Regions from separate parts of the Arthrobacter sp. TmtSoilC48 genome, predicted to be linked through region 2. Evidence: predicted binding sites of a transcription regulator. Region 2 holds the regulator's gene; the other holds the start of a gene.

Region 1 (14,672 bases), 2.8 Mb from region 2:
GATGCAGCACACACCGTCCCGCCCACCGGCGCCAAGGGCCTAAACCTCGCGATACACGACGTGAAGGTCTTGTTCGAAGGCTTCGACTCCTTCTATTCCAACGGTTCCATCACACTGCTGAATTCCTACAGCGACCGCGCCCTGGACCGAGTTTGGAAGGCACAGCATTTCTCATACTGGATGACCTCCATGCTGCATACCGTTCCCGGCGCCGACGACTTTGACCGCGCCCGCCAGCTGGGCGAGCTGCACTCCGTGGTCTCGTCCGAGCACGCCAAGGCGTACCTGGCTGAGTCGTACACGGGCTGGCCGACGTCGCGGTAAGGCTTCGTCGCGACTGGGTTTAGGGTCGCGGGCCCGGCTTATGTCGCAGGCTCAGCTTAGGGTCGAGGCGTAGTTTAGGAGCGCTCGACGGCGGGCGGTCACCCTGTGGCGAGACAGTCACCCTTGTGGCGAGGCGGTCACCCTTGTGGCAAGGCAGCAGAGCGCAATTGGACGCGGCGCGCTCTCATGTTCTGAGGGGTGTGTGGTGGTGGTTGCGTCGTGGTGTTTGGTGGGGGTCGATGTGTGGTGGCGGGATGAACCACGGAACCCCTGTTGTGATGTCGATGCGCCAGTCTTCTTTGTGGATGAGGTGGTGGTGGTGGCTGCAGAGCAGGGTCGCGTTCTCGGTGGAGGTGGCGCCGCCGTGTGACCAGTAGGTGATGTGGTGGGCTTCGCACCAGGGGGCGGGCATGGTGCAGTCGGGGAACGCGCAGCCTTGGTCCCGGGCGGTGATGGCTTTGCGGATATGGGGTGGGAAGATCCGGGTGGTGCGGCCGATGTCCAGGATGCGGGAGTCGGTTCCGAGCAGGACGGGGAGGATGTCGGCGTCGCAGGCGATTTTGCGGATGGTGTTGGGGTGGATGGGGCCGGCGAAGGTGGCGGAGCCGGAGCTGAGCCGGAGGTGTTCGGGTCCAGGCCCAGGCCGTGTGGTCTGGGAGGCAGTTTCGCCGGGCGGTGTGGCGGCTGTGCCGTGTGGTGTGGCGGTTCTGCCGGGCGGTGTGGCTGCGCCGGGACGGGGGTCTTCCGTTCCAGACCCAGGTCGTGTGGTCTGGGTGGCGGCTGCGCCGTGGGGTGTTGGGGCTGTGCCGTGTGGCGTGGTTGCGCTTGGGGCGGTGCGGGTGAGTTGTTGGAAGAGGTCGTGGTGGTTGATGGTGACCATGACCTGGGGGCGGAGTCCGCCGTTGGCTGGCAGTTTCCCGGTGGTCAGTGCCACACCGCAGGCTCCGACGAGGCCGTCGAGGAGTTTCTGGGCCCGGGAACGCCGGTCCAGGTCCGGCCCGGCTGGTTCGCTCCCGCGGTCACTGCCATGAACGGTTCCGTGGACGATTCCGGGTGCCTGACCCTCGACGTTCCCGTCGACGCTCTCGTTGGTTTCCCCGGTGACGTTGCCTTCGCCGGTGGCTGTGGTGGTTCCGCTGTGTCCGTTGGCTGCGTTGGTTGCGGTGGTGAGTCGGGGGTTGGTGGCGGTGTTCATGGCGGTGGTGAGTGTTTCGTATTGTTCGGTGGTGGCGAAGATTTCCAGGTGGTGCAGTCCGTGGCGGGGTTTGCGGATGAAGGTGCCTTGGAGCTGGCGGAGGATTTCTTCGCTGGGTTCCGGGCCGTCCTGGTCGATCAGGTCGTTCCAGCGTTTGGTCATTTTCAGGACGAAGTCGGGGTCGGACCCGGCGGCGGTGCGGGTGAGGGCGTGTTCCATCCGGGTGATGGTCTCCTCGTCGGTGAGGAGCCGTACTTTGTCCAGGGCGGCGCTGATGATGCTCGCAGACCGGGTGGGTATTTGCGTGGATTCGAGGGCTTGGGCCAGGATTTCGCGGCGGGCCGGGATGTGTTGCCCGGCGATTCCGGTCCCGGGGAGGACCTGGGAGGCCAGGGCGAGCCGGCGCCGGGCTTCGCTGATGCCGATCCGCAAACGGGCCCGCAGGAATTCCGCGGCGTTGCGGTAGCCATCATCGGCCACCGCAGCAGCGTCCGCCACCGCAGCAGCGGATCCAGCAGCAGTATTGAAGCCAGCAGCAACAGCGGATCCAGCAGCAGTATTGAAGCCAGCAGCGGTGGCGGATCCAGCAGCAGTATTGAAGCCAGCAGCGGTGGCGGATCCAGCAGCAGTATTGAAGCCAGCAGCGGTGGCGGATCCAGCAGCAGTATTGAAGCCAGCAGCGGTGGCGGATCCAGCAGCAGTATTGAAGCCAGCAGCGGTGGCGGATCCAGCAGCAGTATTGAAGCCAGCAGCGGTGGCGGATCCAGCAGCAGTATTGAAGCCAGCAGCGGTGGCGGTTCCAGCAGCAGTATTGAAGCCAGCAACAGCGGCGGATCCAGCGGCAGTATCGGATCCTGCACCGGTGGCTGTGGCTGTGGCTGTGGCGGTGGCGGGGTTTGTGCGTGCGGGGTTGGTCCAGCCTGTCTGCCATCCCGTGCCCGCCGCGGAGGAGGGCCGTGCCTGCTGGGCTTGGGTGCGGGTCCGTTCCACGGCGTGCGCCGCGATGACCTGCAGGTACTCCACGGTGCGGGCGATCTCCTCCACCCGCCCGGCGAACCCCGCGGCTTCGGCAAACCCGAACCCCGGGGCACCGGCCACGGTCACGGAACGCAGACTTTCCAAGGCCCCAACGCTCTCAGCCAGCGCATCCCCAAGCCCCGGCGCGCCCTGATGTCTTAGCGGACTCCCAAGTCCCAGGGAACCGCCCAGTCCCCGGGAAACAGAGCTGACTTCAGAATCGACCCTAATTCCTGGATCGACTTCAACTTCAGGATCGACCCCAAGGCCAGCGAAGGGCAGTGGTTCCAGGCCGTGAACACGCTCGACTTCACGGTCCATTTCACTAAGTGCAGTGAAGGATTTCGGTTCAATGCCGCGAAGCAGCGCCATGGCCCTGAGCTTCTCCGAATCGCTGCCTGCCGCAGCCGCCACCGTCGGGCTTTCACAGCCGGCATGGCCGCTGGCAGGACCGGTGTGGCTTCCTCGGGGAAGGCCCCGGGGGCGCACCACGACGCCAGGCATCGCTGCCCGTCGCGCCATGATTTCCCCAATGCTTCCCATGAATAAACCCTCTCACCAGGGTCTGACATTTTTAGGAAGCAGTGCCGCTGCCCTTGGGTGCCACAAGCTTCCCAACCGTTTCCAGGCATCAACCATGTGTTCAGAATCAGGGATTTAGGGCCCACAGATTGGTGCGCCGGGGCGTGGATTGCCAGGAGAACAGACTGACCCGCTCGGACATGTGCCGTTCAGCACTGAACCGGTCTTCTTCTGAAGCCGAATTGGGGACCCCAAATCCAGACCACTACAGCGTCAAAACACCGTTGTCCTACTAGCCTCGTTTCAGTCCCCAAGAGCCGGCGAAGGCCAGCCCAACCGTCATCCGTACAACGCCGCCTCAAGCAGCCGGTCAAAGCTTGCAGTTCCACTGCTCACCGGGGCAACGGTGATGACCGCGAGGAGTTTCTCGGAGCCATCTTCCTTGGCACTTGCAACCCTTTTCACGTGCAGCCGCAAACCGGGAACCCCATTGATCAGCAGTGGAAGTTGCTCACCGCTCTTGATCAATTTCCGTAGCTGCTTTGTGGAGATCTTGTCGTCGGGGCTGCCTGTCAGCTCCGTGAGGGTGTCGTTGATCCGTTTTGCCAAGCCACGCACCAGGTTCCTCTGGGCGACGACGGTGGGAATAGTAAGTATCGCGGCGAACACGGCAATGAAGATCGACGCCGGGACAGCGTTTCTCAGGGCAGGCATGAAGATCATCAGGATCAGCCACAGGATCACGGCAAGGATGCTGAAAGTGACGAATTTGATAATGGGTTTGTCGCCGGGTTTCCTCATCCAGCGCACGATTTCAACAGCATCCGGCGCGTTTTCCATGGTCAGGATCCCTTCACTTCGAGGAGTGCTTCGGCCAGAATTACTGCCTCGCGTGCTTCCCTAAGGTCGTTCCGCAAATCCCACATCGGGGATCTTCGCGGCGCCACTGCCGGTACCCGCAAGCTCGTAGAGGGCCCTGCCCAGGTTTTCGCGGTCCCGTGACAACCTCCGGGACGTTTCCAGTTTGGCCCTGATGACTTCAAGTTCGAGGAGAGAGCGGCCTACGGCGTCTCGTTGTCCTTGCTTGAGCGACAGTTTCTCCGTGAGCCGCAGGACCTGTTCACTGTGCATTGACCTCTCATCTGAACGGCAGTTCGTTGGAGCTCATGAAGGGCAGCCGACGTCTGGGGCTCGCCGGAGTGCCGGGCTAGTTCCTCATCGACGCGGACCAGTCTCCGTTCCCAGCCTCGAAGGGCCCGTTGATACCGTCGCAAGAGCAGCGAGATCGCCGACAATGCCTTGTCAAGGGCCCTCGCCCGGGTGGTCAGGCTTGTGGTTGCCGCGTCCAACCTTGCGAGGAATGCGGCGTAATTGTCCGGGGAAGGAACCATGTTATGGGGATCCACGTGTCACCCGTGCCCGATGCTCTTGCAACCGGGTTTGGTGCGGTACAACGCTCCCCAAACGCCCATGTCAAGAGAATAGAGGGTCCCGGCGCGTTTGGGATAGGGCATGTAGTCGGAGGCAGCGGTCAGTATTGACCCTTGATCACGAAGTACGATCCCCGGATTACACCTGCCAGCTTGGACTTCTGACGGGCGAATTTGAAGCGCGGTTCCAGTTCTTCGGGAACATCCATGCCCTCGGCGAGCTTGAAACCGACCGCCCGCTTCCCGCCTTCCTCGATGCTGTACATGACGTTGATGGAAAGCCCGGACTCGTAGAACACGTAATCCATCCGTAGGCCGTCCACTTCGAAGGCCGTCGCCTCAAGGGGGCGGGATTCGATGACGATGTCGCGCTCTTCCTTCAGGATCCGGCTCACCCGATCCACGACTTCCGGCACCTCACTTGCGGGACTCACGGTGAAGTCATGGTCGTATTTGTTCTTGTAATAGCGGGCCTCGTTCGCGCGCAGTCCTGCGAGGGCCGCGGCAACCGGAGAAGACTCCAGGCCCTCGGTAGAAACGTTCTTGAAGTCAACGATGTACGGCAATTGCTCTCCTCGTCAGATGTCTTGGACCAACCCTAACGTTCCACACTGACACGGCCATGTTGGGCGCGGAATTGGGTGTGGAAAACGCACGACGGCGGGAGGTCGCCGTCGTGCGTTAACGAAGCAGGTATCGGGAGGGACTCCCTCCTGATACCTGCTTGGCCTAGCGTTGAGGCTATGGATAATCGAGCCGAGGTCCGCGAATTCCTGATCTCACGCCGTGCCCATGTTGCCCCTGAGCGGGTTGGACTGCCCGCCGGGACCAATCGGCGGGTGAAAGGCCTGCGGCGTAGTGAAGTGGCCACGCTTGCCGGGTTGAGCGTGGAGTATTACACCCGCCTTGAGCGTGGCGCGATCAGCGGAGCCTCCCCTCAAGTTCTTGAGAGCATCGCCAGGGCGTTGTGCTTGGACGACGCCGAGCGCGCCCATCTGTTCGACCTCGCCCACGCGGCCAGTCCGGTGGCCCGTCCGCCCAGGCGGCGCAACTCCAAGTCCTACGTTCCGCATCAAAGCCTGCAATGGGCGCTGGATGCTGTCACTGCCGGCCCGGCGTTCGTTCGCAACGGCCGGATGGATCTGTTGGCGGTTAATCCCTTGGCACGGGCGTTCTACAAGGATTGCTACGACATGCCCGGCCAGCCGCCGAACATCGCGCGCTACACGTTTTTGGATGAACGCGCCCATGATTTTTATCCGGATTGGGATGCGTTCGCCGAGGTGACTGTGTCCATCCTGCGGACCGAAGCCGGTCGCGATCCGCACAACAAGGAACTTCATGACCTCATCGGTGAGTTGGGGACCCGCAGCGATGAGTTCCGGAAACGCTGGGGCGCTCATAACGTCCGCCACCACGGGACGGGTTTCAAAACGTTCAATCACCCCGTTGTGGGTGAGTTGACGCTCGCCTACGAGGGCTTGGAAATGGCCGCTGAGCCGGGCTTGACCCTCACGATCTACAGTGCGGAACCGGGGTCGCCTTCGGCGGAGCGCCTGCAGCTCCTCGCCTCGTGGGCTGCCAGCGAATATGGCACGGCAGCTCAGGCTGAGCCGGAGAGGGCTGCCTCGGACGGCTGAGGTGACCGTTCTTTCCGCCACAAGATGGTGAGCGGGAGAAAATACAGTGCCGCGATGCAGGTACCCACCAGCACGGGGCCAGTGGCCCCGAGAGCTGACTCGAGTGCGAAGCCTGCGATCCACGAACCCACTGCTGTGCCGAGGTTGAACGAAGACGTGCTGAGGGCCGAGGCGAGCGTGGGTGCATGGTGGGCATAACCGACTGCTTTGCCTATGAGGATGGGGTTGGTTGCCATGCCGAACAGGCCCAGCAAGAAGATGAGGATCACGGTCAGCACGGCGTTGCGTGAGAGCAGGCAGAGAGCCCCGAGCACCAGGAACGTCATTGCTGCCGAGACGAACAGTGCCGTGAAGGGGCGGTGTGCGCCAAAATGGCCACCGAGGTTGGAACCGATGAACGCTCCAACGCCATAGCCCACCAACACCAGCGGAATTGCCGCTGCCCCCATCCCTGTGTTCTGTGTGAGGAGCGGTGAGATGAAGCTGTAGGCCGCCAGGGATGATCCACACACGATTGCGCAACCCAAAAGAACAAGCCACACCCGGGCGTCACGCATGCTGGCGATCTCGGCCCGAACTGAGGGGACGCGGCCCGAGGCAGGTTCGACGCCGACCAAACGGTAAACGACCAACGCCGCCATGAGTGCCAGGGCACTGAGGATCCAGAACGGGCCTCGCCAACCGATCGACTGGCCGGCAAACGCCCCCAACGGAACACCGATCACGTTGGCCAGCATGCCGCCGCCCAAAACCACGCCTAAAGCCCGGGACGCTGAAGCGGCGCCGGCCGCCTTCGCCCCCACGACGGCGGCGACGGCCCAGAAGGCTCCAGTGGCCAGAGCGGTCAGGAACCGGGCTCCGAGTATCAGCGCGAAGTCGGTGGTGAGGGCGACGATGACGTGGCCAACGGCGAAAACCGCCAACGCGAGGCTGAGGGTGACGCGTCGCGGCATCCTGAGGGTGAGAATCGACATCGTGGGCGTTCCAACGATCATGCCGACCGCGAAGACGGTAATCATCAACGCGGCATTTCCTACCGTGATACCCAGGTCCTGGGCGATCTCCGGGAGGATCCCGGCCACCACGAATTCTGTGGTGCCCATAAGGAACACGCCCGCGGCGAGCACATAGGTAACAAGCGGCAGGCGACGGGCTGTTGGTGCCCGCAAAGTATCAGTGGTCATGGTTCCAGACCATCATGGGCATTCAGCCTGAGGGAGTCCCGGTTGATGGGGGTTCCCGGAGGGACTCTCTTCGGCAACCGGAAAAATCTGCGCTCAAGGGCTTCGAATCTTCGATTGGGTCTTGCCAAGAAAATAGTAAGCATGCTTATGTATTTCTGTTCCGTGAAGTCAGCGGGTTGAATCAATTCCCCGTCCTGATTCCGGAATCTACGCCTGGTGATGCAGGCCGCCGGGCACTAAAGGCAACACAATCACATTCCAAGGAGACATCATGCTCGCCAGGGAGAACATTGACCGTCTGATGGGCCTCAACGGAAACGTTCGGACCACGGAGGGGGACAAGGTTGGGTCAATCGGAACGTTCTACACCGATGACGACACGGGGGAGCCAACATGGGTAACAGTCAAAACCGGTCTTTTCGGTACTTCTGAATCATTCATTCCCTTGGAGGGGGCCACCCTTGAGGGCGACGACGTCGTTGTTCCCTACAGCAAGGATCACATCAAGGACGCACCCCGCGTGGCCGAAGATGGGCACCTCGATCCCAGTGAAGAAGAGCGGCTCTACAACCACTACAGCATCCAGGACCGGGGTGCCTTCGAGGGCCGGCGTGACTACCCGGACCCCAGCGCCGGAATGGAAACAGACGCCGGAATGGGCACAAGGGCCGGAGTGGACGCCGTCGGCGGCATGGACGTTGACACGACTGGCACGGCACCCGCGGGCGAGGATGCCATGACCCGTTCTGAAGAGCGGCTCAACGTCGGGACTGAAAGGGCAGCGGCCGGACGGGCGCGCCTTCGCAAGTACATCACCACCGAAAACGTGACTACCACCGTGCCGGTCGAGCGTGAGGAAGTCCGCCTTGAGCGTGAGCCGATCACGGACGCCAACAAGGGAGCCGCCATGTCCGGTCCTGACCTCACAGAAAGCGAGCATGAGGTCACCCTTCACGAAGAACGGCCGGTTGTGGACAAGGAAACCGTCCCGGTCGAGCGCGTGCGCTTGGAAAAGGACACCGTCACGGATGAAGTCCCCGTGAATGAGGAAGTCCGCAAGGAGAACATCGAAACTGAAGGCACGCGCGATACCAGCCGCTGAAAACTGCGGCAGATGCCGCGCCACTAAGTGGTGAAAACGCCCGACGGCGGGAGGCCGCCGTCGGGCCCTGTACTGCCACCTGGTCTTTGTCCAGACAGCCGGTCCTACCGCAGAAGCCCAGGCGATGGGACGATTTCCTTATGGGCGATGAAGAGAAGAAGGGCCCGGGCGTGCCCTCAGGCACTGGGTCAGAGGAACGCGATCAGTGGCAGGATACCGATGCCGGATCTCCGACCACACAGCAGATGAGGACTATCGGCCAGCGTCGGCGGGAGGCCGAGCGCAAGCTCGATCAACACCTGGAGGAAGCCAAGCACAAGGCTGAAGCCCCGGATCCGGACGATCAAAAAACGGAATCGTAACTGCAGCGCTTTTCAGCGGCTGGTTTCGGGGCGCTTTTTTGGTGCCGGATGGTCGGTGCCCGGGCCGCTTTCGGAGATGGCCTGTTGCGGGAGCTGGTCGGTACCTTGCTCCGGGTGTTTCGGCCTACGCAGCGGCGTGTCACTGCCGTGGGCTTCGCCGTGATGGAGTTGCAGGGCGCAGTGGATCAGTGGAAAGTGGCTGAACGCTTGTGGCGTGTTTCCGAGTTGCCGCTCGGTTCTGGGATCCCATTCCTCGCTCAGCAGCCCAACATCGTTTCGGAGCGTCAACAGCCTCTCGAACAATGCGGTTGCCTGGCCGGCATGGCCAAGGCCCAGTAGCGCATCCACCAGCCAGAACGAGCATGCAAGGAACACTCCCTCGTCGCCGGGAAGGCCGTCGTGGCCGGACTCGGTTCGGTAGCGCAGCACCAGTCCATCTTCGGTGAGGCCTTCCTGAATGGCTTTCACCGTTCCCGCAACGCGGGGGTGGCGGTGCCCCAGGAAGCCAAGGCGGGGGATCAAGAGCAGGCTGGCGTCCAGTTCCTTGCTTCCGTAGGACTGCACAAAGCTGTTGAGCCCTTCATCGAATCCTTTCGTCATTACCTCTGAATGGATATGCGTGCGCAGCGCCGCCCAACGGTCTCCGGGGCCGGGTAATCCTGAGGTTTTTACGGCCTTGACCATGCGATCAGCAGCTACCCATGCCATGACTTTGGAATGGGTGAAATGCCTGCGGGGGCCGCGCATCTCCCACAGCCCGTTGTCCGGTTGGTCCCAAGCCCCTTCCAGGTACTCCATCAACGCCACTTGAATGTCCCACGACGTGTCCACGGTGCCCGGCGGGGAAGCTGCCCTGGTCAGCGAGAGCCCATCCAAGACCTCGCCCCAAACGTCCAATTGCAGCTGGGGGGCCGCGGCGTTCCCGGTTCGGACTGGCTGGGAATTTTCGTAGCCCGAAAGCCACGGGATCTCAGCCTCCGGCAGTCTGCGGGCGCCGTCCAGGCCGTAAACGATCTGCAGCTCTGACGGATCACCCGCGACAGCGCGGAGCAGCCATTCCCGCCAGGCTGCTGCTTCTTCCGTATATCCGGCGGCAAGCAACGACTGCAGGGTCAGTGTTGCATCGCGCAGCCAGCAGTAGCGGTAGTCCCAATTGCGGGAACCGCCCAGCTGCTCGGGAAGGGACGTTGTGGCAGCTGCAACGATGCCTCCCGTTGGGGCATACGTCAGGGCTTTGAGGGTGATGAGGGATCGCTCCACCGGTTCCTTGTACTTGCCCTCCATCTCGCTTTGGTCAATCCACTCGCGCCAGAAGGATTCCGTGGCGTGAAATGCTTTGGCTGCATCGATTCGCCGGGGCTCCGGTTCATGGCTTGGTGCCCAGCGAAGCACGAAGGGGATACGTTCCCCGGCGCGGACTGTGAACTCACTGATCGTGCGCCTGTCCACGCCCTTGAGTGGAGCGGGCGTCGTGAGGTAGGCGGAATCGGGCCCCGCCACGGCGCTGATTCCGTGCTTGTTGTGGCGCACCCACGGCACCACGCGACCGTAGTCGAAACGGAGAATCAGCTCCCCACGCATGGCTACCTCGCCGGACAGGCCTTCCACGATCCGTACGAGGTCTACAGCGTCATCGCGGACGGGCATGAAGTCGGTGACACGGACCGCACCGCCGTCCACTTCCCATTCCGTTTCCAGGATCAGGGTGTCCGGACGGTAGCGCCGCCGCGTACAGTTTCCGTCGTTCCGCGCCCCTGCCTCTGTGGGCGCGAGGATCCATCGGCCAGCTTCAGGGGTATGCAGTAAGGCGGCGAAGCAGGCGGGGGAGTCGAAGCGGGGCAGGCACATCCAGTCGATGGATCCGTCGCGTGCCACCAGGGCGGCTGTATTCAAGTCCCCGATGATCGCATAGTCCTCAATTCTGGCCATGGCATCAGATCCTTAAAATCAGACGGCGTCGAGTATGCCCTGACCGTACCCTTTTGCCTCACGCACCTCAACGGATGCGGCGGTTATTCGGCTGCTGCGCCGGCATCGTCCATCAGCCGGTCCAGGCCGTCAAGAATCAGGTTCAATCCGAAGTCGAATTCGTCGCCGAAGTCGTAGCCGGGTTTGAGGACATGCTCGACGGCGATCTCCACCATGCGCGGGTACTCCCCGGTTGAGAACCGCTCCATGATGGGGGTGGTGATTTCGGCTGCGGTATCCCTACCTTCAAAGGGCAACGCCGCCTCCTGTAGGGCGAAACCGTAGATGTAACTGTCCAGCGCCGCGTATGCGTGGGCCGTCAGTTGGACCGAAAATCCTGCTGCCCGCAAGGTGGCCAGCGTCGCCTCATGGTGTCGGAGCGTTGCGGGCCCAGGGGCGGAGCGGCTTTCCAGCAATCCAACCGCCCATGGATGCCGGGTGAGGGCTGCGCGCATCGCGTGTGCCCGATCGTTCATTTCCTCCCGCCAGTTACCGGAAGGCAAGGGCAACGGAACTTCACTGAACACCATGTCCACGATGCCGTCCAGGATTTCGTCCTTGTTGGCCACGTAGTAGTAGAGGGACATCGGCTTGGTGCCCATGCTTTGCGCCAGGGAGCGGATGGTCAGCGACGATATGCCCGACTCGTCCGCGAGTTCCACAGCGCATGTGAGGACCCTTTCGCGGCTAAGGGGAAGGCGCTCAGGCCGTGCGGCGGACACTGGATCTCCTTTGGGTGTTCCGTTTTAGTACATTGTACGGTAGCGTCTTTAGTACAGCGTACGAAAAGTAGCTGAACTCCTGAAAGGAACGGCCATGACCGCTGGTCAGCAAACCAAGGAAGCGTCTGCGTCCAATGTGGCGCCCACCACGGAAGTCACCATGCGGGCGGTCGTCCAGGATGCCTACGGCTCCGCCGACGTCCTTCGCTTGGCCCGAATCCCCAGGCCGGAGATAGCGGACAATGAGGTGCTGGTCCGGGTCCACGCTTCAGGGCTGGACCGCGGGACCTGGCACATCATGACAGGGAAGCCTTACGCCCTGCGTCTGGCCTTTGGGTTCCGGCGCCCCAAGAATCCCGTACCCGGGCTCGACCTCGCCGGGATCATTGAAGCCGTGGGGCCTGGGGTAACCCGTTTCGCGGTCGGGGATCACGTTTTCGGCGTGGGGAAGGGCTCCTTCGCTGAGTATGCCGTCGCGGGGGAGGGTCACCTCGCCCTCAAGCCGGCAAACATCAGCTTCGAGCAAGCCGCAGTGGTCCCCGTTTCAGCCTGCACCGCGCTTCAGGCTCTACGTGCAGGTGGGATGGATGTCGGGACGCCGGCAGGGCAAACCTCGAAGGGGCTCAAAGTGCTGATCACTGGCGCCTCTGGCGGGGTTGGCGGCTACGCAGTGCAACTTGCCAAAGCCGCAGGAGCTGAAGTTACCGCGGTCTGCAGCGGCGGCAAGGCGGACCACGTGTTGTCCCTCGGCGCCGACCGCGTCATCGATTACATCAAACAGGATTTCGCGGACGGCTCTGAGCACTATGACGTCATCATCGATCTCGCCGGAAACCCCAACCTGAAGCGTCTTCGCCGGGCGCTCACCCACAGCGGGACGGCGGTCCTTACTGGAGGTGAAGAAGGTGGGCCGCTAACGGGTGGCATGGACAGGCAGTTCCGCGCACTGGCACTGTCCCCCTTCATCAGCCAAAAGCTGACCATGATCGTTGGTACTGAGCGTTCGGAAGACCTTGAGCACCTCGCCGGTCTCCTCCAAGCCGGAACCATCGTCCCGGCTATCGACCTGAGCTATCCCCTTGACCACGTTCCGGAAGCCATGCGTTACTTCGACGCCGGCAAAACACGCGGGAAGATCGCCATCACCATTTGACCGGATGGTCACCAAAGGGCTTGATCGGGGAGGGGTCAAACGCACGACGGCGGCAGGTCGCCGTCGTGCGTTTGCGTGAAGTCTGGAATCAGCGCCGCGAGGCATGCTACGACTGTTCCTGGGAGCGAACCCGGCGAGTCCAAGGAGCAAATCATGGCTGAAGAAAAGCCTGTCCTCGTGGTCGGTGCCACCGGCTACCTTGGCAGTCAGGTAGTTGATGCACTTCTCAAGCGCGGCAAAAGCGTCAGGGCGCTGGTCCGGGCAAAATCCGACGCCGGCAAGCTCGAAGCCAAAGGTGTCGAGGTAGTCCGTGGCGACATGCTTGACGTGGCGTCGTTGATCCATGCAATGACTGGTGTGGCCGGAGTTATTTCCACTGCTGCCGGGTATACACGGAACGACAAGAACGCAAATGCGATCGACACCTTTGGCCAGAGCAACCTGGCGGTGGCGGCCAAACAAACAGGTGTCCCGAGGTTTGTCCTCATCAGCATCCTCACCTGTGATCTGACACCCCAGGTGCCGCACTTTTGGCACAAGAAACAAGCCGAGGATACGTTCGAACAGCTGGGCGTGCCGTTCGTTGCGCTGCGTCCGGGCGCCTTCTTTGACCAGGCCGCCGGGATGGGCGGCGACCCTCTGGCGAAAGGCCGCGTCATGTGGATCGGTTCCAAGGACACCCCACTGACCTTCGTCCTCACCAGCGACCTCGCTGGATACCTTGCCGATGCCGTGGATGCGGAGATAACCGATGGCGAACGCATCGACATCGGCTGGACCCGGCCCGTCAGCATGTCCGAGGCGGTGGATCTCCTGTCCAGGCACGGCGGGCCCGACGGCAAGGACGTCAAAATCATGGCCGTTCCAACGCCTGTGCTCAAGGGCCTGGGCAAAGTCACTGAACGCTTTGTACCGCTGATAAGCGACATGGCCAGCATGTCCGCCTGGTTCGAGACGGGCCGATATGTGGCCAACACGAGCCGGCAAGCCGAAGTTTTTGGTCCGCCGCCCACTCCGGAGGACGCCGTCGCCCGGTGTGCTGCAGGTTTCGGGCACTGATCCGCAGCCCACGTCGGGGCGGCCGGGAGGGGAACAATGGCGGGCACAATCTATCGCATGCCGCAAATTGCGAAGTATGCTTACGATATCGACGCAGTTCCGTGATCACCCGTTTGCGGGCCGGTCGGAAGTGAGAGGAGCACGACATGAGAATAGGTTCTTCCATAGCACTGATCGCCATTGGAGCGATTCTGGCCTTTGCGCTTGCCCCCGGACTCATCCCCTTCGTGGACCAGGTCCTGATCGGCTACATCCTGATGGCTGTAGGCGTATTGGGCCTGATCATTTCCATCATCATGGCAAGCCGCACCCGGCGTACGGACCATATCGTGGAGCGTCGCGATGCTCCCGAAACCATCATCGACAGGCGTCCGCGACCCGAGGTTTAGCTCCTTCCAAGGCAGGCAAAAACGCACGACGGCGGGTGGTCGCCGTCGTGCGTTTTCTTGCCTGCAATCCGGGCGAAAAGCTCGTACTCCTCAGCCCAGCGGTGATTTCCAGGTGAAGCCGTCCGGGTCGGTGAAGGTGCCTGCATCGCCGCTGATGAGGAGGCGATGTGACCCGGTGCCGTCAGGTGATACCCCGGCGGTCTTAGCCAGCGCGCTGCGTTTATTGAGCGTCAGCTTGATGGTGCCGGTATCAAACTCGACGTACCGGTTTCCGAAACTCTTGGCCAAGGTGAGGCCCCGCTCGAGATAGAACTGCTTGCTGGCAGCCACATCCGCGACTCCGAGTTGGAGCACCATCGCATCAATGTGCATATTGGCCGGACCGCTGTCCTTCTTGGACGAGGAGGCGACTGTCCAGATGGTGCCGTCCGGAGCCTGGAGGACTCCGCCGTACCCCCACAGCGATTTGGCGGCCGGCTTGATGACCATCGCGCCGGCGTCGCGGGCGTTGTCCATAAGGCTGTTTACGCTGGCCGGCTGGGAGAGCACAAGCGACATCGTAAATCCACGAAAGCCCGTGGTCGGCGCCTCGGATGGACGCACAT
Region 2 (14,672 bases):
ACGCCTTCGGCCTCCACGGCGAGCTGGGCCACCACTGGAACGAAGACCCTGGCGGTAGCGAGTGAAGCCAGGACCTCTGCCTCACTGCCCGTACCGTTCAGCAGTGCAGCAACGGCGGCGAGGTAACCGGCATCAGCCGTGCCGTCGTCGTCTTCGAAATTGTGGATCCTGGCATCGTCACCACTCAGGCTCCGGCCTTCCCAAGGTTGCCCCGCGGAGTCGGCGGCTCCCCCGGCGCCAGCCAAGGCAGCAGCAATGTGGCCCGGAAGTTCGCGTCGTCCGGCATCGCGGCTGCCCGGGTGGTTCTCCGGGCCGGAATCTGTGGGACGTGAAGCAGCCATCAGCGGCGACCGGCTACATCCAGGGCTTCGGGCAGAGTGAAAGCACCTGCATAAAGGGCCTTGCCAACAATGGCACCCTCGACGCCCAAGGGCACGAGTTCGCGGAGCACGCGAAGATCCTCAAGGCTGGAGATACCGCCTGAAGCCACCACGGGCTTACCCGTTTTCTGCACCATCTGACGCAGCAAATCAACGTTCGGGCCCTGCAGCGTTCCGTCTTTGGTGACGTCGGTGACCACGTAGCGTGCGCAGCCAGCGTCCTCCAGGCGGGCAAGAACTTCCCAGAGGTCGCCGCCTTCTTTGGTCCAGCCGCGACCAGCCAGGGTGGTACCACGGACATCGAGGCCGACGGCGATCTTGTCACCGAAGCGGTCAATGGCACGCCGTGTCCACTCAGGGTTCTCCAGTGCTGCCGTACCGAGGTTTACCCGCTCCACGCCCAAATCCAGGGCGCGTTCCAGCGACTCGTCATCCCTCAGACCGCCGGACAACTCAACCTTTACGTTGAGCTGGGAGACGACCTCGCTGATGAGGTCCGCGTTGTTGCCACGGCCAAAAGCGGCGTCGAGGTCCACCATGTGCACCCACTCAGCACCGGCGTTCTGCCAGTTCAAGGCAGCTTCCAGAGGCGTACCGTAGCTGGTTTCCGAGCCTGCCTCGCCTTGCAGCAGGCGGACTGCCTGGCCATCAACGATGTCGACGGCGGGGAGGAGTTCCAGAACGGACTGGGCAGAGGTGGTCATGTGTGTCCTAGGAGTTGATGGGGACGCGAGGCGTTCAGTTGCCCGGCAGCGTCAGGAGATAGGCGGCAAGCAGGGACATCCCCGCCAGCACATAGAAGGAAACGGAAACCCACAGTGGCTTCTTCTGCTGATGGAAGGAGATACCTCCACCCACCAGCACGCCGGCAAGGCCCATAAGCACTACCGACCACACTTAGGCTGCACCACGATCGTCCGCTGCCGGACCTTGTGCCACCTTGGCTTCAGGTTTGCGAAGCCCGTCCACCCAGTTGCGCAGGAGGCGTGCCCCGGCATCTCCGGATTTCTCGGGGTGGAATTGGGTGGCGCACAGGGGGCCATTTTCAACAGCAGCGATAAAGGGGGCTCCGTGCTCGGACCACGTCACCAAAGGTGGGGCCATCCGGGGCTGGACGACGTCGAAGTTCCACTCCTGCACGCCGTATGAGTGCACGAAGTAGAAACGTTCCTGTTCGACGCCCGCGAATAGCTTGGATCCTTCAGGCACGTCCACCGTGTTCCAGCCCATGTGGGGAACCACGGGGGCGGGAAGGAGCTCAACTTTGCCCGGCCATTCGGCCATCCCCTCGGACTCGGTTCCGTGTTCGACTCCGGCCTCGAATAGGACCTGCAACCCAACGCAGATCGCCAGGACAGGCCGGCCACCCGCGACGCGGCGGCCAATCATGCGGATGGCATCGACGGCCTTGAGTTCCCTCATCACCGTTTCAAAGGCACCCACGCCGGGGACCAGCAGCCCGTCGGCATTCAGTACGTCCTCAGGCTTGGAGCTAAGAACCACCTGGGCGCCTGCACGCTCAAGGGCGCGAACAGCCGAACGTACGTTGCCCGAACCGTAATCCAGCACCGTAACCGTGGGCTTGCCTTCGGGCGACTCCGGCTTGACGGTTGCCGAAGCGTCGGTAACCGCGCCGTCCTTCAGGATTTGCCCGCTCATAGCGCCCCCTTGGTGGATGGAATGCCCTCCACGCGGGGATCCGACTCCACTGCAGAACGAAGAGCCCGGGCAAAGGCTTTGAACTGGGCCTCGACGATGTGATGGGGATCCCGGCCTGCGAGGACGTTCATGTGCAGGCAGATACCGGCGTGCAACGTGATGGCCTCAAAGACGTGACGGGTCAGCGAACCTGTGAAGTGGCCACCGATCAGGTGATACTCCTGCCCTGCAGGTTCCCCTCCGTGCACCAGATACGGGCGTCCCGAAACATCCACGACAGCGTGCGCCAAGGCTTCGTCCAGAGGAACCGTTGCTTCGCCGAAGCGGCGGATTCCGGCTTTGTTGCCCAGGGCGGTACGCAAAACCTCACCAAAGGTAATGGCCACATCCTCCACCGTGTGGTGGGCATCAATGTGGGTGTCACCCGTGGCCTTGACGGTCATGTCAATCAGGGAGTGCTTGCACAACGCCGTCAGCATGTGGTCATAAAAGGGAACCGTGGTGCTGATGTCCGAGACACCGGTGCCATCCAGGTTGATCTCCACCAGGACGGAGGATTCGCTGGTGGTGCGCTCCATGCGCGCAGTGCGGTCAGCGGACGGCTTGGCGCCGGTTTCGCTCATTGGGACGTCCTTATACACGAAGAATGGGGTGGGTCTATTGACAAGTTTAGTTGGGCTGGGACGCAGCGCTGTCCAGAAGGGCTTCCAGGGCCTCAAGGAAGGCCGTTGTTTCCTTTTCTGTTCCCGCAGTCACCCGCAGGTGCCCTGGAATACCGACGTCGCGGATCAGGACTCCCGCATCCAGCAAGCCCTGCCAGACTGCGTGCGGGTTCGAAAGCCCACCGAAGAACACGTAGTTTGAGTCCGAGGCCGCAGGCTTGAGTCCCATTCGGAGGAGCTCGGTCACAATGCGGTCCCGCTGGACCTTGATGTCTTCGACGTCGGCCATGAGCGCTTCGCGGTGGTTCAGGGCGGCCAGGGCCGTGGCTTGTGTGACGGCTGAAAGGTGGTAGGGCAGCCGAACGAGCCTGATGGCATCGGTGACCTCAGGCGCGGCAGCCATGTAGCCCAACCGGGCACCTGCCAAGGCAAAGGCCTTGCTCATGGTGCGCGAGACGATCAAACGTTCCCGCCCGGGAAGCAGCGTCAGTGCGCTCGGGGTGTTGTCGTGCGCGAACTCGTGGTAGGCCTCGTCCACGATGACGATTGCCTGGCTGGCCTCGCCGGCTTCGTACACGGCTTCGACCACGTCCAGGCCCAGTCCCGTTCCCGTGGGGTTGTTCGGCGAGCACAGGAAGACGATATTCGCTCCGGTCTCCCGCACCTGGGCAGCCGCAGAAGCCGCATCCAGGCCATAGTCATCAGCCCGCACCCCACGGACATACTCAGTGTCCGTGCCACTGGCAAGCAACGGGTACATGGAATACGTGGGAGGGAATCCCAGCGCCTTACGCCCCGGACCTCCAAAAGCCTGCAAAATCTGCTGCAGGACCTCGTTGGAGCCGTTGGCTGCCCAGATATTCTCCGCGGAAAGCCCGTGTCCGAGGTAATCGGCAAGGGATTCACGGAGTTCCGTGAATTCGCGGTCAGGGTACCGGTTCAGGCCAGTGGCCGCGGCGGCAACAGCCTGGGTAATCGCCGCTTGCACATCTGCCGGAACGCCATGGGTGTTCTCGTTGACGTTGAGCAAAATGGGGACGTCAAGCTGCGGCGCGCCATAGGGGCTCAATCCACGCAGGTTGGTCCGAAGGGGAAGTCGGTCAAGTCGCTCAAGCTGGTCACTCACCAAGACAGTTTAAGGTGCCGGTGCGACTGCGGAGTAACTGTGACGCCAGAGACGCTGGCCCCTCGCCCCCTGGCCGCTCAATTGGCGGGAACGAACAGCTGCTGGCCGGGCTGGATGCGTCCCCCGCGGAGATCGTTCAACTGGATGATTTCCGCGATGACATCACGGGGGTCCCGCTCCGGCGCGGCCGCACCGGCGATGCCCCACAGGGACTGCCCTGGCTGGACAGTAACCGTAACTGCCACCGGCGGCTGCAGCTGGGCTTGGGAATCAGAAGCTTTGGCCGGGGAGTTGATGAAGCCGGCAAGGCTCAGCAGCGCGGCAAGGAGCAGCATGACGGGAATTCCAAAGAAGACGATCCTGCCGCGTTGGGTAAGCCGGAGACGCGCAGGAGCCGGAGTGTTGCGGAATTCGTGGAACGTAGAGATTGCGGACATGAGCTGAGCCCTTCTGAGCGATTGCCTGCATCGGATGCCCGTTGCCGGCTGCCAATTCCTTGTGTTCGCCGAGCCCGGCCCCGAATGTTCGAACACTTTCTTCGAACATCCGAACCGCGCTCAACTTTTATAGAACACATATTCGAACCTTGCTATGACATTTTTAGCACTTATCAACGAACGGTGTCGAGACTCGCTAGAACGAATGTTTGATAAACGCCTGTGCCTGGCCTAGGTTTGAGTGAAGAAACAGGCACTGTTTCAGTGGAACAGGAGGGTCTGACATTTTTTCGGATCCCACATCCCCGGGCACACTTCAGACCGTGACCGGGCGGAACGGAAGGGCATTGGCGAACATGGCAGCGAAAGCCACCGGCGGCGGGGCACCCCTGCGGAGCCAGCAGCCTCAAAAGAGTCCCAAAAGCCTGACTGTCCGGCAGAAGAAAATCCTGGAAACCATCCAGCGGTCCGTCAATGACAACGGGTATCCGCCCAGCATGCGCGAAATTGGCGACACCGTTGGTCTCGCGAGCCTCTCCAGCGTCACGCACCAGCTCTCCCAGTTGGAGAAGCTCGGCTACTTGCGCAGAGATCCCAAGCGCCCCCGCGCCATGGAAGTACTCATGCCTTTGACCCTTGACGGCGGGACAATTCCCGGAGTGGAAGCAGCTACTACACTCCGCAGCGCAGGCGGACTCGCCGTGACGGAACTGGCCAGCGCCAGCGACACCGCGATGGTACCCCTCGTAGGACGCATCGCTGCAGGTGGGCCCATCCTCGCCGACCAGACTATTGAGGATGTCCTGCCCCTGCCCCGGCAACTGGTGGGCCACGGCGAACTGTTCATGCTGAAGGTCGCTGGGGACTCAATGATCGATGCCGCAATTTGCGACGGTGACTGGGTGGTTGTCCGTCGCCAGAATGACGCCATCAACGGTGACATCGTGGCAGCACTCCTGGATGACGAAGCCACGGTAAAAACCTTCCGCCAGCGGGACGGCCACACCTGGCTGCTCCCCCAGAACACGCAGTACGAACCGATACTTGGAGACCAGGCCACCATCATGGGCAAGGTCGTCTCGGTACTGCGCTCCCTCTAGGGAGTTCGCCTACGTTTTCTTTGCGCCCAGGCGTTCCAGGACGCCGCGCACAACGTTGCGGTCCGTCGTTGCCCAAAATGGCGGCAAAGCGGCACGCAGGAATCCGCCGTACCGTTCGGTGGAAAGCCGCGAGTCCAAGACGGCCACCACGCCTTTGTCGCCGGTGGAACGAATGAGGCGTCCCGCTCCCTGTGCAAGACGAATTGCCGCATGCGTAGCCGACACCGCCATGAACCCGTTGCCCCCGGACTGTGCAACGGCGCGTGAGCGTGCGGTCATCAGCGGGTCATCGGGCCTCGGGAACGGAATGCGGTCAATCACCACAAGGCGGCATGAACCGCCAGGGACGTCGACGCCCTGCCACAGGGACATGGTGCCGAAGAGGCAGGTGTCCGGTTCATCGGCAAATTGCTTCACCAGTGCTGCCATGGTGGATTCCCCCTGGCAGAGGATGTCCACATCCAGCCGCGGGCGCATGGCATCTGCAGCTTCTTCGGCCGCCCGACGCGATGAGAACAGGCACAGGGCTCCCCCACCGGATGCACGGATGAGGTCTTCAAGCTCATCCAGGGCCTCGGGTGAAGTGCCCCTGCCGGGCTTGGGCAGGTGCTTGGCCACGTAGAGCACACCCTGCTTCGGATAATCAAAAGGTGACCCGACGTCCAACCCGGTCCAGCTTGGCGCCCCATCTCCAATAAGCCCCAGGCCACCGGCTGCGGGTTCAAAGGCAGATCCAATGGCCAGCGTGGCAGAAGTAAGCACCACTGTGTGCCCCGCGAAAAGGCCCTCCCGCAGGCGGCCGGCAACGCTAAGCGGCGCGATGTTGATCAGTGCGGGCGCGGTCTCGTCCGGGGGTGAGTATCCCTGCTGGGGATCGAAGGTGCTGTTCCTGGAGAACCACACAACTTCACGGTTCTCCTTGGCTGCGAGCATCCGCTCGCACAGTTCCAGAATGAGCATGAGCCGTGAGCGCGCAAGCTGCCTCCCGCCGTCGACCGCGTTTGAAGAGTCGGTTTTCGAGTCGGACAATGCGGCGCGTGTGGCATCGCGCAGCTGGTCCAGGCAGTCCAGTTGTTCGTCGTTGAGCCCATTGGGCAGCAGTCCGTTGGGGACACCGGCAATGGCCATGTCCAATCGATCGGCGGCCGCGTTCAGGGCGTCTACGGTGATAGCGGTGTGTTTGCGCGCGCTCGAAGCCGCAGCATGCACCATTGCCACGGACAGCTGACCTGTCACGGCTCCCGTGACCCGGTCCTGCAGCTCATGTGCTTCGTCAACCACAACGACGTCGTACTCGGGCAGGACAGCAAGGCCTTCGAAGGCACTGACGGCCAGCATGGCATGGTTGGTCACCACGACGTCAGCCTCAGCCGCCCGGGCCCGTGCCTGCTCGCTGAAGCATTCCTCGGCAAGAGGGCATTTTTGCGCTCCCAGGCACTCCATGGACGTCACGGAGACCTGCCTCCAGGCGCGGTCGGTAACACCCGGCATCAGTTCATCGCGGTCGCCAGTGGCCGTCTTTTCGGCCCATTCACGGAGCCGGACCACTTCCTTGCCCAATTGCGACGACGGGCCGCCAACCGCCGCTGCGAAATGCGGCACGCTGGTGTCCTCACCCAGGGAAAAAAGTTGCCCCTCGGACGGCTCTTCGCTGGGGAAGCCGCCCTCCAGCTTTTGCAGGCAAACATAATTTGCCCGGCCCTTAACGAGTGCCACGTTCACGGGACGCTCAAGGGCCGGGCTTATGGTCTCCAACAGCCGGGGCAGGTCCCTGCCAACAATCTGCGTTTGCAGGGCCAAGGTAGCGGTGGACACAAGCGTCGGTTTGTTGCTGTCCATGGAATGGGCGATCAACGGAATCAGGTACGCCAAGGACTTACCCGTACCCGTTCCCGCCTGGACCAACAAATGTTCACCGGACTCGATGGCCTTGGTGACTTGCCTGGCCATCTCGTGCTGGCCTGAACGGCTTTGACCGCCCATCCCGGCAACAGCTTTGTCCAACAGTTCGAGGGTGAACTTCTCCCCCACCGACTCGACGACGTCCGCCGCCACCTTCTCAACCATTGCTGACGAATGACTCCAGTTCGGCCGCCAATCCCTCACGGACCATGGCCACCACGCGGGTTCCGTTTTCCTCGTGCTCGAGGCTCAGGATTTCCGAATCGGAGTTGTGCAGCTTGTTGACCATGTCACCGCGGTCGTACGGGATCAGCACTTCGAGGCGGACTCCCGGCCGGGGAATGGACCGGCTGATCTCTTCCAGGAGCTCAGAAATGCCTTGGCCTGTGCGCGTGGAAACCACGGCGTGCCGCGGCTCCTTCTGCTTCAGGCGTTCCACTACGAAAGGATCAGCCACGTCCACTTTGTTCAGGACGATGATTTCCGGGACCTTGCGGGCGTCGACCTCGGTGAAGACAGCACGCACTGCCGCGATTTGCCCTTCCGGATCAGGATGGGAGGCGTCCACGACATGCAGGATCAGGTCTGCGTCCGCTACTTCCTCCAGCGTGGAACGGAAGGCTTCCACCAGCTGCGTAGGCAGCGAGCGGACGAACCCAACGGTGTCGGCCAGCGTGTAGCCGATGCCGTCCGGCGTTTGCGCCTTCCTGACCGTCGGGTCCAGGGTGGCGAACAGGGCGTTTTCCACCAGCACTCCAGCATCGGTCAGCCGGTTCAGGAGCGAGGACTTACCAGCGTTGGTATAGCCGGCAATGGCAACCGAAGGTACGGCATTACGACGGCGGTTGGCCCGCTTGGTCTCGCGCGCAGGCTTCATGGCGGCAATCTCCCGACGCAGCTTGGCCATGCGCGTCCGGATCCTGCGGCGATCGAGCTCGATCTTTGTTTCACCGGGTCCACGGGAACCCATACCGGCGCCGGCTCCACCCACCTGGCCACCGGCCTGGCGGGACATGGAGTCACCCCAACCACGAAGCCTGGGGAGCAGGTACTCAAGCTGTGCGAGCTCAACTTGTGCCTTGCCTTCACGGCTCTTTGCATGCTGCGCGAAGATATCCAGGATCAGCGTGGTCCTGTCCACCACCTTGACCTTGACGATGTCCTCAAGTCCGCGTCGCTGCGAGGGGGAAAGCTCGGTGTCGACCACAACGGTATCGGCTCCCGTGGCAGCCACGATGTCCTTGAGTTCCTGGGCCTTGCCCGACCCCAGGAACGTTCCGGGATCCGGTTTCGTACGGCGCTGAACCAGTCCGTCAAGGACCTCTGATCCGGCAGTCTCTGCCAGTGCTGCGAGTTCGCGAAGCGAATTCTCGGCGTCAGCCAAGGTGCCTTCTGTCCACAGGCCAGCCAGGACAACGCGTTCCAGACGCAGCTGCCGGTATTCGACCTCTGTGACGTCTTCGAGTTCGGTGGAAAGGCCCGCTGTACGACGAAGGGCACGGCGCTCGGCCAGGTCTTCCTGGTCGCCGTCGTAAATGCTGTGTTCGTGGTCAAGCGTGGAGATCGCTTGTGCCCTGCCGAAAACGCCCTTGGCATCATTGTCATCGGATGCCTGTGCGGGTACATCCTTGGAAAGAATCCGGTCAATGACGGCCTGGATTTGTTCAGGACTCATGTCCTGGGCGTCGGAATCGGATCCGGAGTGCTTCTGGGTGGTCATGGTCTCCTTAGACTGTTCGGCATATCCAGAATAGTGCTGTTTGGTGTCCAATGGGACGGTATTCGCGGTGGGCTGACGGGCTTCGGCCATATAGGGCCTCCTGTGGTGCTTGAATCGAGCGGGTTGGTCCGCGGGAGGTCCTGTCCTGCAGGAGAATTCATCGCCAATCCATAAGCCAGGCCTAACGGCAGATGGCTGGGCCACTGCTTTCGCGACAGCTGGGTGGACATGTTCTACTGAGCAACCGCGATCCACCAACAACGGGAGATGCGGAGTCTGCCGGACGGAACCTGCGGGCGGAATGGCCATGCGCCGGGCTGATGTGCCAAGCGGGCCTGCATCGCGGGCAGGTGCCTTGCCGACTGTTTGGCCGGCTCGGGCTGATTACTCAAAGATCAAGAACATGCCTTCCACATTAGCAGCACTGTCAAACCGTCCCGGCCCGAGGGCAGTTTCCCAAGCCGCCGGAAGCCAACTAATCTGGCAAATTATGGAGTCTGCACACTATTTCAGCGCCCAACCGGCCGGTCCGTTTACCCGCAAGCCCCTCACTGTGGAACTGGCTGGAGCTACCCGTCATGTGCAGACCTCGTCGGGCATCTTCAGCCCCGACGGTGTGGACAAAGGCACCAAGGTACTTCTGGCTGAGGTTCCACCGCCCTCGCCCCGGGGCAACCTGCTGGATATCGGGTGCGGTTGGGGCCCCATTGCCCTCACCATGGGGCTCATGGCGCCCCTGGCACAGGTCTATGCCGTGGACGTCAACGAGCGCTGCATCGCCCTGACCAATGAGAACGCCGTTTCCCTGGGCTTGAACAACGTCAAGGCCAGCCTCCCGCAAGAGGTAGATCCCGGCGTCGAATTCGACACGATCTGGTCCAACCCGCCCATCCGAATCGGCAAAGACGAGCTGCACTCGCTTCTCCTGACATGGCTGCCCCGGCTGGCACCGGGCGGCAACGCATGGATGGTGGTCCAGAAGAACCTGGGCTCGGACTCACTCCAACGCTGGCTGGCCAACGAACTGGACAAGTCCTACACAGTCTCCCGGGAAAGCACTTCCAAGTCCTTCAGGATCCTTCGGGTCAGGAAAGCGTCCCACTAGCCACAATGACCGCCGGCCCGCTGAGCTCAACGTGTTCGCGGCCGTCCTCGCCGGGGAAGAACTTCACTTCCACTACGCCGCCGGGAACGTTGACGTGCCAGGCATTGGGGGCGCTGCTGCCAGCCCAGTGACGTATTGCGACGGCAGCCGCACACGCACCGGTGCCACACGATTGCGTCTCGCCTACGCCGCGCTCGTGGACGCGCATGGTGATACTTCCCACACCGTCGTGGACCAGCGGTTCAGCGGGCACCACGAACTCGACGTTGGTGCCATTGGCAGGCTTGGGATCCACGACCGGAGCTGTGAACAGCTTCGTGGCGGCGAGCTCACTGAGCTCAGCAAGTGCTACCACCGTGTGCGGGTTGCCCATGCTGACCGACAGCCCGGGCCGGGCCACCTCCAGACCATCTGCGCTGACCAAAGCATCCATGGCTTTGCTTTGTGCTTCTGCAGGGAAGATGAATTCCCATGGGCCCATATCCACGGCATAACCGCCGGACGTGCGCACAATCTTCTTGATGCCGCCACGTGTTCCGATGGTCAAGGACTGACCCGGCCCGAGCTCAACCAGGCCTTGGTCGATCAGGAAGTGCACGAACACTCGAACACCGTTGCCGCACATCTCGGAGAGCGAACCATCGCCGTTCCGGTAGTCCATGAACCATTCGGCAGAGGCGTCCTGCTCAAGCAGGATGCGGCCTTCGGGCAAATACCGCGAGGGGACAGCCCGGATAAGACCGTCACCACCAATTCCCCGATGCCTGTCGCACAGCTGTGCTACCTGCTCTGGTGAGATCTCGTGGACAGCACCCGGATCAGCAATCAGGACGAAGTCATTACCCGTTCCATGGCCCTTGGAAAACGCCAAACCGGAAAGGCTGGCAGTGGACACGGTGGCACCGGCAGCGGCGGACTGCTGGGCGGGAACTGCGGCGGTTTGATCCATGGGACTAGGCTACCCGCCGGGCAGGTTCGGTCAGAAATTGCTGTATGGGAGTGGCAGCCCGGCTAGGCCAGCGCCAATGCCTTGGACACAAGGTCCGGGTCCTGCCAATCAAGCCAGGCGATGCGGGGATCGGCCCGAAACCAGGTCAATTGCCGCCGGGCGAACTGCCGCGTGGCCACAATGGTTTCCTCAGCTGCCTCCGGGACACTGGCTTCGGCGTCGAGCACCCTGAGGAACTGCGCATATCCCAGGGCACGCGAGGCCGTCTTGCCGCGCCGCAGCCCAGCCGCATCAAGGCGTTCCACTTCCTGGAGCAACCCCGCATCCACCATCCGGTGTACGCGGAGCGCCAGCCTCTCCCGCAGAACCTCCCGTTCCACAGCCAGGCCAATCTGTATGGCCGGCTGGAAGTACTCGCGTTGCGGCATGAACGAGCTGAACGGCCGTCCCGTCATTTCGTAGACCTCCAAGGCCCTGATCACCCGCCGGGCATCCCCCAGACGCCCCGCCGAGATGGGATCCACCTTTTCAAGCCGGGCCCGCAACGGCGCCAGACCGAACGTTTCCCATTCGTCCTCAAGCCGTTTTCGCAAGACAGGGTCCGTGCCGGGAAACTCCAGAACATCCAGGGCGGCCCGCACATAGAGGCCAGAACCCCCCACCATGATGGCGCGCTTGCCGCGGGCGTGCACGTCACTAATGACGGCGCGGCATTCCGCCTGGAAGTCCGCCACGCTGGCTTCCTCCGTGACATCCTTTGTGTCCAGCAGATGGTGTGGCACACCCCTGCGCTCGTCCACAGTGATCTTGGCCGTCCCGATGTCCATGCCCCGATAGAACTGCAAGGCATCAGCGTTGATGACCTCACCATCGAGGGCAAGGGCCAGCTCGACGCCCAGGTCCGATTTACCGGAACCGGTGGGGCCGACGACTGCGATGACCGGCGGCGCGGCATGGGAGGGAGCCATTCGACCTCGAATAATGGGCGTCAGGCGCCGCGAACAGGCAGCGACGGCATGCCCAAAGACACGCCTTTCCTGTCCGACGCCGCACCCGCGCTCGGAACACCGCAGGAATCTGCCTGCGAACGATCCCAGGCGTCACCAGCCCTTGACCGGCGCAACATGTAATCGTCCAGGCCGGCAGGATCGGCAACCAGGTGGAATGCCGCGGCTTCGGTAATGGTCACGGTGACAAAGTCACCTGGGCGGGGGGTTTCCGCACCATCAGGTACCGAGAAGTGAACGAGTCGCTGATCCTTGGACCGGCCGGACAACCGGTGCGTTTCCTCTGCTTTGCGGCCCGACTGCGCTGTCACCAGAATCTCCACACGGCGACCCAGCTGCTTTGCGTTCTCCTCCGCGGCGATTCGGTCCTGAAGGGCGGTCAGCCTTTCGAAACGCTCCTGGACCACTGCTTTGGGAAGTTGCTCCGGGAGCTCGGCAGCAGGCGTACCAGGCCGTTTGGAGTACTGGAAGGTGAAGGCTGAGGCAAACCGCGATTTCTCGACGACGTCGAGCGTCGCTTGGAAATCCTCTTCGGTTTCTCCGGGGAAGCCAACAATGATGTCCGTAGTGATGGCCGCATTGGGAATCCGCTCACGCACCTTGTCCAGGATGCCAAGGAACTTGCTGGAACGGTACGAGCGCCGCATATCCTTGAGTACCTTGTCCGAGCCCGATTGCAGGGGCATGTGCAACTGCGGCATCACGTTGGGTGTCTCGGCCATCGCATCAATGACGTCGTCCGTAAACGCTGCCGGATGCGGGCTGGTGAAGCGTACGCGTTCAAGGCCTTCGATCTCACCACAGGCACGCAGAAGCTTTGAGAAGGCCAAGCGGTCACCGAACTCAACCCCGTAGGAGTTCACGTTCTGGCCCAGCAACGTAACTTCCACGGCGCCGTCGTCCACCAAGGCCTGGATTTCGGCCAGGATTTCTCCGGGACGCCGATCCTTCTCCTTGCCGCGGAGCGATGGCACGATGCAGAACGTGCAGGTGTTGTTGCAGCCTACTGAAATCGAAACCCAGCCGGAATAGACGGAGTCGCGCTTGGTGGGGAGGGTGGACGGGAAGACGTCCAGGGATTCCAGGATTTCGAGTTGGGCCTCGTTGTTGTGCCGCGCCCGCTTCAGCAGTGCCGGAAGTGCTCCTACATTGTGGGTGCCAAACACAGCGTCCACCCAAGGAGCCTTCTTGACGATGGTTTCCCGGTCCTTCTGGGCGAGGCAACCGCCGACGGCGATCTGCATGCCAGGGTTGGCTGCCTTGACCTGCCGAAGCTGGCCAAGGTTTCCATAGAGCTTGTTGTCCGCATTTTCCCGAACGGCGCACGTGTTGAACACCACGATGTCCGCAACCTCACCCTCCGCGGGCACGTAACCAGCATCCTCAAGGAGGCCAGCCATACGTTCGGAATCGTGGACGTTCATCTGGCAGCCGAAAGTACGGACCTGATACGTCCTCGGTTCAAACGGGGCAGATTCAGACGGCGCAGGTTCAAACGTGGCAGATTCCATCGGGGCACGGACATCCGTCACTTGGGCATCAGCATTGGTTGCCAATGCTACAGCCGAAGGCGTGGTTTCTGCTGAGGGGGAAGGAATGGTCAAACTCACTACTCAAGGGTACCGGCTTGGGCAAGTACCTCACCGACGATCCGGAAGGCCATCGAAGGGGCATAGCCCTTCCGGGCCAGCATGGATGCCAGCCTACGGGTGTACTTGTCACGTTCTGCACGATCGGAGAGATCCACGCCTGGCCTCAGTTTGCGCTCAACGAGCTCACGGGCGGCGATTTCCTCGTCTTCATCGCTGAGCTGTGAGAGTGCTTCCTCGGCATCATCGAGCTCGATACCTTTCTCCGTCAGCTCACGGCGAATGGCACCTTTGGCCAGTTTTCTGCTTTGGGAGCGGCTGCGCACCCACATTCTGGCAAACTCAGCGTCGTCAATGAGCTGGACTTCCTCGAAGCGGTCCAGCACAGCCTCAGCAACATCCGGAGGGACATTCCGCTCGGCCAGCTTGCGGGACAGCTGCAGCCGACTCCGTGGCGCCATCGTCAATTGCCGCAAGACGATGGCGCGGGCCACGGATTCGGGATCAGGCTCAGGATCGCCTGAGACGGAGGACTCCGGGTCCGGCCCGGTTCTAGCCGTCAACGGCCTTCAGCTTTGGGGAATCTGCCTCCGGCTTGACACCCACGCCAAGCTTTTCCTTGATGAGACGCTCAAGTTCCTGTGCCAGCTCCGGATTATCACGCAGGAAGCGCCGTGAATTCTCCATGCCTTGGCCCAGCTGATCGCCGTCGTACGTGAACCACGAGCCGGACTTCTTGATGATGCCGTGCTCTACGCCCATGTCAATGATGCCTCCCTCGCGGGAGATGCCCTGGCCGTAGATGATGTCGAATTCAGCAATCTTGAAGGGCGGGGCCATCTTGTTCTTGACGATCTTGGCCTTGGTCCGGTTACCGACGGAGTCGGCACCTTCCTTCAGCGTCTGAATGCGACGGACGTCGATGCGCACTGAGGCGTAGAACTTCAGGGCCTTACCACCGGTGGTGGTTTCGGGCGATCCAAAGAAGACGCCGATCTTCTCACGCAACTGGTTGATGAAGATGGCGGTGGTCTTG

The links. Region 2 encodes LexA, which represses DNA repair genes until DNA is damaged. Its sites were predicted from a motif close to TCGAACANNTGTTCGA; they were not measured.
Region 1: AC6I97_RS03510 (HNH endonuclease signature motif containing protein) is a predicted target of LexA. The motif match lies at 3,168-3,183, and genes of this name have one in related genera.

What each region holds. Positions count from the first base shown of each region.
Region 1 is NZ_AP046049.1:730,443-745,114, forward strand. It holds gene AC6I97_RS03505 (4-hydroxybenzoate 3-monooxygenase) at 1-324, shown strand, start outside; gene AC6I97_RS03510 (HNH endonuclease signature motif containing protein) at 509-3,079, opposite strand; gene AC6I97_RS03515 (hypothetical protein) at 3,398-3,898, opposite strand; gene AC6I97_RS03520 (hypothetical protein) at 3,959-4,189, opposite strand; gene AC6I97_RS03525 (DUF8821 family protein) at 4,590-5,054, opposite strand; gene AC6I97_RS03530 (helix-turn-helix transcriptional regulator) at 5,232-6,128, shown strand; gene AC6I97_RS03535 (MFS transporter) at 6,092-7,312, opposite strand; gene AC6I97_RS03540 (DUF2382 domain-containing protein) at 7,584-8,414, shown strand; gene AC6I97_RS03545 (hypothetical protein) at 8,555-8,776, shown strand; gene AC6I97_RS03550 (glycoside hydrolase family 15 protein) at 8,789-10,705, opposite strand; gene AC6I97_RS03555 (TetR/AcrR family transcriptional regulator) at 10,789-11,466, opposite strand; gene AC6I97_RS03560 (NAD(P)-dependent alcohol dehydrogenase) at 11,561-12,619, shown strand; gene AC6I97_RS03565 (SDR family oxidoreductase) at 12,773-13,678, shown strand; gene AC6I97_RS03570 (DUF6458 family protein) at 13,825-14,067, shown strand; gene AC6I97_RS03575 (VOC family protein) at 14,158-14,672, opposite strand, start outside.
Region 2 is NZ_AP046049.1:3,533,503-3,548,174, forward strand. It holds gene AC6I97_RS16350 (SseB family protein) at 1-341, opposite strand, end outside; gene priA (bifunctional 1-(5-phosphoribosyl)-5-((5-phosphoribosylamino)methylideneamino)imidazole-4-carboxamide isomerase/phosphoribosylanthranilate isomerase PriA) at 341-1,084, opposite strand; gene AC6I97_RS16360 (CG2302 family histidine operon protein) at 1,119-1,277, opposite strand; gene hisH (imidazole glycerol phosphate synthase subunit HisH) at 1,278-2,039, opposite strand; gene hisB (imidazoleglycerol-phosphate dehydratase HisB) at 2,036-2,662, opposite strand; gene AC6I97_RS16375 (histidinol-phosphate transaminase) at 2,709-3,827, opposite strand; gene AC6I97_RS16380 (LysM peptidoglycan-binding domain-containing protein) at 3,905-4,264, opposite strand; gene lexA (transcriptional repressor LexA) at 4,621-5,364, shown strand; gene AC6I97_RS16390 (ATP-dependent DNA helicase) at 5,374-7,431, opposite strand; gene hflX (GTPase HflX) at 7,424-8,986, opposite strand; gene AC6I97_RS16400 (class I SAM-dependent methyltransferase) at 9,477-10,091, shown strand; gene dapF (diaminopimelate epimerase) at 10,072-11,040, opposite strand; gene miaA (tRNA (adenosine(37)-N6)-dimethylallyltransferase MiaA) at 11,103-12,008, opposite strand; gene miaB (tRNA (N6-isopentenyl adenosine(37)-C2)-methylthiotransferase MiaB) at 12,029-13,558, opposite strand; gene AC6I97_RS16420 (regulatory protein RecX) at 13,657-14,199, opposite strand; gene recA (recombinase RecA) at 14,189-14,672, opposite strand, start outside.